3 regions of the Lactobacillus sp. ESL0785 genome follow, and region 3 is predicted to be linked to each of the others. Evidence: riboswitches for the same ligand, from Rfam matches in the RefSeq annotation. Region 3 holds a riboswitch; each other region holds the start of a gene.
What was found. A riboswitch is a leader RNA that binds a small molecule or an ion and turns the genes downstream of it on or off. The one in region 3 is predicted to bind thiamine pyrophosphate.
Positions count from the first base shown of each region.

Region 1: it holds a riboswitch for thiamine pyrophosphate, as region 3 does, so the genes downstream of both, OZY43_RS02300 (ECF transporter S component) here and OZY43_RS00535 (ABC transporter ATP-binding protein) in region 3, are expected to answer to the same signal.
Region 2: it holds a riboswitch for thiamine pyrophosphate, as region 3 does, so the genes downstream of both, thiM (hydroxyethylthiazole kinase) here and OZY43_RS00535 (ABC transporter ATP-binding protein) in region 3, are expected to answer to the same signal.

Region 1 is NZ_CP113916.1:445,091-447,362, forward strand. It holds gene OZY43_RS02290 (MupG family TIM beta-alpha barrel fold protein) at 1-591, shown strand, start outside; gene OZY43_RS02295 (hypothetical protein) at 591-911, shown strand; TPP riboswitch at 975-1,063, shown strand; gene OZY43_RS02300 (ECF transporter S component) at 1,112-1,690, shown strand; gene OZY43_RS02305 (ECF transporter S component) at 1,713-2,272, shown strand, end outside.
Region 2 is NZ_CP113916.1:1,624,461-1,626,732, reverse strand. It holds gene thiD (bifunctional hydroxymethylpyrimidine kinase/phosphomethylpyrimidine kinase) at 1-660, opposite strand, end outside; gene thiM (hydroxyethylthiazole kinase) at 673-1,461, opposite strand; TPP riboswitch at 1,546-1,647, opposite strand; gene OZY43_RS07700 (AEC family transporter) at 1,751-2,272, opposite strand, start outside.
Region 3 is NZ_CP113916.1:109,175-111,446, reverse strand. It holds gene OZY43_RS00540 (helix-turn-helix transcriptional regulator) at 1-796, opposite strand, end outside; TPP riboswitch at 919-1,008, shown strand; gene OZY43_RS00535 (ABC transporter ATP-binding protein) at 1,058-2,272, shown strand, end outside.

The DNA of each region.
Region 1 (2,272 bases), 340 kb from region 3:
AAGAAGCATGGTATTCATACAGCTGCGTTTGTTTCTAGTCAATGTGGTAAACATGGTCCATGGGATGTGAATGATGGTTTGCCAACACGTGAAAACGACCGATACTTACCGATTGAGGTACAGGCTAAGTCATTATTTATGACTAATTTAATTGATGATGTCATTATTGGTAATTCATATGCTAGTGAAGATGAATTACGTCGGCTGAGCGAATTAGACAGATATATGCTTTCTTTTGATGTTGATTTGTTGCCAAGTATTAGTCCATTAGAAAAGCAAATTTTGTTAGAAGATAAGCATTTTCGCCGTGGTGATAGCAATGCCTTAGTAGCTCGTTCAACTATGCCACGAGTTTGGCATCGTGATGAAGCTAATCCTGCTCATGATAATCAAGAACAATTTCAAGTCGGCGATATCTTAATTGGTAATGATGACTTCGGGATTTATAAGAATGAGCTACAAGTTGTTTTACAGCCGCATAGTGATAAACGGAAAAATAAGATTGCTGCAATTAAACCAAGCGAATTGTCATTACTCAAATATTTGCGGCCGTGGACTAAATTTAAGTTTGAAAGCCATCAGGATGAATAATGGGTACTGCTTTAGTTATTGTCGTAGTTTTGCTGGTCTTGTTTTTAGTAGCTCTTAAATTGGTCGCGCAGGTTTATCGCGCGGGTTATCGCATTTACAGTATTCTTCTTGAAGTAATCAGTATTGTATTGCTAACAATTATTCTGGTTTATTGCAAAAATAAAGTTGTACTTATGTTAGCGATGGTTATCTTTGCCTTTTGCTGTATGGTCTTTTTGATTGCCTTTAGTCGTAATTTTCAGGCGACAATGAAGGGTGAAGGCAAGGGAATAATTGCTAAATGGATTCGTAAAACAACTACCAAAAATAAAAAGCATTAATTAAGCTATATTGGGGGATTTTTTTATAGTAATGATTGTGCTATACTATATCTAATTTATAAGTAACGTCACTAGGGGTGCTGATAGCTGAGAAATACCCTTGGAACCTGAACAGGACAATACCTGCGTTAGGGAAGTGTTAATACAAGCATTTAATTTGTACTCCTTGCTGACGTCATAGTTAGTTAGGAGTATTTTTTATGTTCACAAGATCATCCAAATGGAATGTGAAGTCGATTATTTTGGTGGCTTTAATAGGTATTATTATGGGTATCATTTATACATACGGCTTTAATTGGGCTTATAACTTAGTTAAAATGGCGTTATTGCCAACCGGTTTTGCGCCAGTGACAGATACTGTCTTTTCTGGTTTATGGTTAATTGCAGCGCCATTGGCTATGTACTTTGTCCCTACTGTAGGTTCAGGTACAGTTGGGGAAGTCTTAGCAGCAATTGTTGAAATGGCGATTGGTGGTCAATGGGGTGCAATTACCGTTGTTTCTGGCTTAATTCAAGGAGCAACCAACGAGATTGGCTTTTTCCCGAAAAAAGAACGTTACCAACAATTTACGTGGAAAAGTGTTATGACTGGAGCATTTTTTGCAGGACTAGGTGCATTTATTCCAACTTATTTCTTATATGGTTGGAATAAATTTAGCATAACTTTGCAAGTTGTCATGTTTATTACTGACATTGTTTCTGCACTTGTATTTGACGGGGTTTTGGTAAAGTTGATTACCAACTTATTTGATCGTGCTTTGCGGCCGCGCTTAGCGTAAATTAATTTGAATCTGGCGAATGATGTTTATTAGATTTTCAAAATGGAATATTAAAGCAATTATTTTTGTTGTCTTAATTGGGATTTTATTAGGTTTTATCTACGAGTTTGGTGTTGATAATTTATATAATTTAGGCAAAATCTTATTGGTACCGACAGGCTTTGCACCAGCAACGGATTCTATCTTTACAGGGTTATGGCTAATTGCAGCACCGTTAACCATGTACTTTGTTCCCTTGCCAGGGGCTGGAATAATTGGTGAAGTTTTGGCTTCTGTGGTTGAAATGCTGCTAGGTGGTCAATGGGGCATTATGACAATAGTTTCTGGCTTAGTTCAGGGAGCGACAAATGAAATAGGTTTTTTCCCGAAAAAAGAACGATATCAAAAGTTTTCGTGGAAAAGTGTCTTAACTGGAGCTGTTTGCGCTGGCATTGGTGCGTTTGTTAGAAGATACCTTGTTTATGGTTTAAATTATTATTCGTGGCAATTACAACTTAGTATTTTTTTAATTGATCTTTGTTCGGCCATTGTTTTTGATGGCATTTTGGTTAAGTTGATTACTAAGTTATTTGCACGAGGATT
Region 2 (2,272 bases), 180 kb from region 3:
TAGTGTGTCACCAGTGCCGTGTGTTCGCTTGGTATGTGTTCGTGGACTGCTGACCCAAAAGCTAGAACCGTCCTCTAGCAAGGCAAAGTCGCGAACTTGTTCATCAGTTGAGTGACCACCTTTAATCAAGACATTTTTAACGCCTAGAGCTTGTAATGAATGAGCTAAATTTGGATATTGTTGCTCATTAGTGACTTTTATGCCAGTTAATACCTGTGCTTCTGGTAAATTGGGTGTTATTAAGTTGGCGAGAGGTAAAAGTTCAGTTTTTACGGTTTCAACTGCATCTGCACTTAACAAGTGGGCTCCACCTTTAGCGACCATGACTGGATCGACAGTAATCGGTCCAAAGTCATATTTTTGCAAGTTTAAGGCAACTTGGTGAACATGTTCGGCATCACCGAGCATACCAGTTTTAGTCGCGCGAATATTAAAGTCTGCTGCTAAAGATGCACATTGTGCGTCAATCATCTCAAGCGGAAGCAAGTGTGATGCCTGTACACCGAGAGTGTTTTGTGCGGTGACAGCTACTACGACGGCAGTGCCGAAAACGCCTTGCATTTGAAAAGTTTTCAGATCGGCCATAATTCCGGCACCACCACCTGAATCAGTTCCGGCAATTGTTAGAACTTGGGGAAATGAATTAATTTTGGTTGCCATAAGATACTTCCTTTAATCATAATCAGCAATTTTTTCAATATCAGTAGTTTTTACTTTAGCTAAATAGTCCATTAAGTACATGCTAAAACTACCAGGGCCAACATTAGGATGGTCTTGAACTAATAATTGTCCTGTTGCTCCAAAAATTAAAGTGGCAACTTGAGCAGCTTCAAAAAGGTTGTTAGTTACAGCACTAAAAGCAGCTACAATACTGGTTAGCATGTCGCCTGAACCAACGTGTACCTGGAAGAGAGGGGTGCCATTATGCACATGAACCAGATTGTGACCATCACTAATAGTGTCAGTAGCGCCACTGGCAATAACTACACAATGGTATTTCTGGGCTACTTTTTTGGTAATTTCATCAAGGTTGCCAGTACCAGAACCAGCATCTATTCCTTTAGCATGCCAATTAAATTCACCTAAAGCAGCAATTTCACCAGCATTACCGCGAATAATTCCGACGTGAAAGTTCCAGAGTAGATCTTGAGCGATATTCAGTCGATAACGTACAGCACCGATCGCTACAGGATCAAGCACGATCGGCTTACGATATTCTCGAGCCAAATCACCCATTTTTTTCATGTGAGCAATTTGCAACTTAGTTAAGCTGCCCATGTTAATAGCCACAGATGAAGCCATGTTGACCATTTCATCAGTTTCATCGATTTCATTACTCATAATTGGGGAAGCACCAATTGCATTTAAGCCATTAGCAACATCTTGAACAGTCACAAAGTTAGCTGCATTGAGTACAACAGGATTTTGCTTACGTAATTTATCTAATAATTCTAACTGCATAATTCTCTCCTAAAATTAATTGGAGGAGTGCTTAGAACTACTGTTAGCAAAATAAAAAGCTTTAACGCAGAAAACGTCAAAGCTGAAGTTAGTTTGACACGTTCCTTGCGCAAGTATTGGCTTACAGGTTCAAAGGGTCCGAAATAAAATTTCATCTCAGCCTAAAAGGCACCCCTCGTGTTATCGCTTTCAAGTATAGACGATTTTATTAGAGAATACAAATAAAAATGTCCAACTTTATTTAAGTTGGACGGTCATAAAATTTATAAATGTGTAAATGCTGATGAAGTTAGATAAATTGTAAAATAGTCATTAAAATTGGGACAACGATAATAAATAAAATGGTGCTTTCAACTACAATATTAGTTGCATACTTAACATCACCGTGTGATTCGTTAGCTAAAATTGGTAAAACAGCTAGCATTGGTGTTGCTGATTGCACAATTAAAGTCTGTCGCATCAAGCTTGGCATGTTAAAGCCGGCGCTCATTCCGATTTTAATTAAGGTAATTAAAATGATTGGTGAAAGGATAAAACGGCCAATTAAAGCTAAGATTGAATCACGGTCAAACTTAACATTTTTAATTCCAGCATCGTGCAAGACAATGCCAATATAGACAAGTGAAAGTGGAGTTACTAAGTTGCCAACGTAAGTTAGGGTAGAGTTAAGGAAGCTTGGTACGGGGATACCTAATAACATCCAGACTAAAGCAACCACAAAGCCAACAAGCGGCATAGGCAATAATTTTTTCCAATTAATTTTGTGGCTGACCTTCTTATCCTTAGTGGTTGGGTCATCGTTTTGAATTAA
Region 3 (2,272 bases):
AAATATCTGGCCGCGCCAACAAGTTACGGGCTTCCTGCATGCGCCGTTCATCTACATGTTCGACAAAACTCTTGCCAGTTTTTTGTTTTACTAAACTAGAAAAATAATTAGGATTAAAACCAAAATGCTTTGCCGCTGCAGCCAAAGTAATATTGCTAAAATTAGCATCAATATAACTTTCTAACGTAGCATCAGCAAATTGCTGTGTAGGCTCTGATGCAGCCGCAAAATTCCGATTACGAATTGCAGAAACAAGTAACAGCTGCAGCTGCGCCATAATCACACTTTGACTAAATAAATTATGCTTTAAATATTCATCAATTATTCGTTCAATTATTTGTGCCGGTTGTGCAAGCGGCGTACTTTTCAGATATAAAAGCCGGTTAACCTTTAGGTTATTACGTAATTGTTCTACAATCTGCTTTTCACGTGGTTCATTCGCCGCCAGTTTTATTAATGACTTCTGCACATCAGCCTTAAATTCCAACTTGACCAAAATATCCCGTTTAGCTTGTTTACCAATTTCGTAATCACACTTTGGCATCAATAAAATCAAGTTACCTGTTTCCAATGCAAAAGTTTGCCCATTGACCTGCAAGTTAGTTTGACCACCTGCCGCATAAAGCAGCATAGCGGTAGCTGTCTGATAACGATGTAAGCCTGTATTATGATTTTCAAGATATGTTGTAAATAAATTAAAGTTGCTGCCGGCTTGCAGACACAATTCGTTTGTATCTTCATTGGTTGCACTCAAAATGCTCGCTAAATATTGCTCTAATTTAACCGCTGCCATCATTTCACCTTCTTGTTAATATTTTAATAATTTTATTATATAACAAAAATACATTTTAATGATAATTATTTTTTGTGGCTAATTTAGACAAGTAGACAAAAAAAGTACTTTCATGTACAATCAAATTAATAAGATTGGGGTGCCGCAAGGCTGAGAAGATACCCATTGAACCTGCTATGGATAATGCCAGCGAAGGGAAAATGAATGATTTTTTACGTCGTCAGAGCAGTAGCCCTGACGATTTTTTTAATTTAGGACAGAACATTGACGATTACAAGTAACGATTTAACTTTTTCATACGACCAAAACACTAAAATTCTCGATCACGTTAACTTGAAAATTCCCGCAAGAAAATTTTCTCTCTTAATTGGTCCTACCGGTTGTGGTAAATCAACTTTGCTCAAGATTTTAGCCGGATTATATCCAAAATATGCCGGTAAAGTCACCGGCACCATCAACCTCGGTGGCTTAAAAACCGCAATGATGTTTCAGAATGCGGGTGAACAATTTACAATGGCAACACCGCGTGAAGAAATTATTTTTGCACTAGAAAATTTACAAATTGACCGCTCTCATTATGAAGAACGCTTAACAGCTGGGATTAACTTTGCTCAAATTACTAACTTACTTGACCAAAAGATTAACACCATGTCTGGCGGTGAACAGCAACGTGTAGCTCTAGCTGTCCTAGTTGCCATGGACGTTGATTTACTATTGCTTGATGAACCCTTTGCCAGCTGTGATCCGAAAGCTCGCAGCTTTTTAATTACGAAGCTCGCCCATTTACGTGACCAAGGCAAGACAATTTTATTAAGCGACCATATCTTAAGCGGCTACCGCAATATCTGTGATCATCTGTTTCAATTTAAAAAGCAACAAGTATTTGAAGTATCTCCTACTTACAAGCAACAGCTCCTAGATGTTGAACAACAGCAGTCTAGTTATTCGTTTACCTTACCGGCACCAAGTGAAAATATCTGTTTTAATTTAACTCAAACAGAGTTAATTCACAGACGATGCTTATTGCAACAAGACAACTTAAAAATTATTGCTGGTAAAACCACACTAATTACAGGCGCAAATGGTGTTGGCAAGACTTCGCTTTTCAATGCCCTCACTAAAATGATGCCTTACAACGGCAGTTTAACTTACCACGGTAATGAATTACGTCACCTGAAGACAAGAAAATATCTCCTACATGTTGCACAAATTTTTCAAAATGCACGCGATCAATTTTTAAGCGTTACGGTTAACGACGAATTGGCATTAAGCAAAAAGCAACGCACTAATCACTACTTTACTGACGCTAAAATTGCACAAGCCTTAGATTACCTTGAATTAGACAATCACCTTGACCAAGTAGTTTATTCGTTATCAGGCGGACAACAAAAGAAATTACAAATTCTTTTAATGTTAATTGCAGACCAAGACGTGCTGCTAATTGATGAACCACTAAATGGCCTCGATCACTTATCTAGC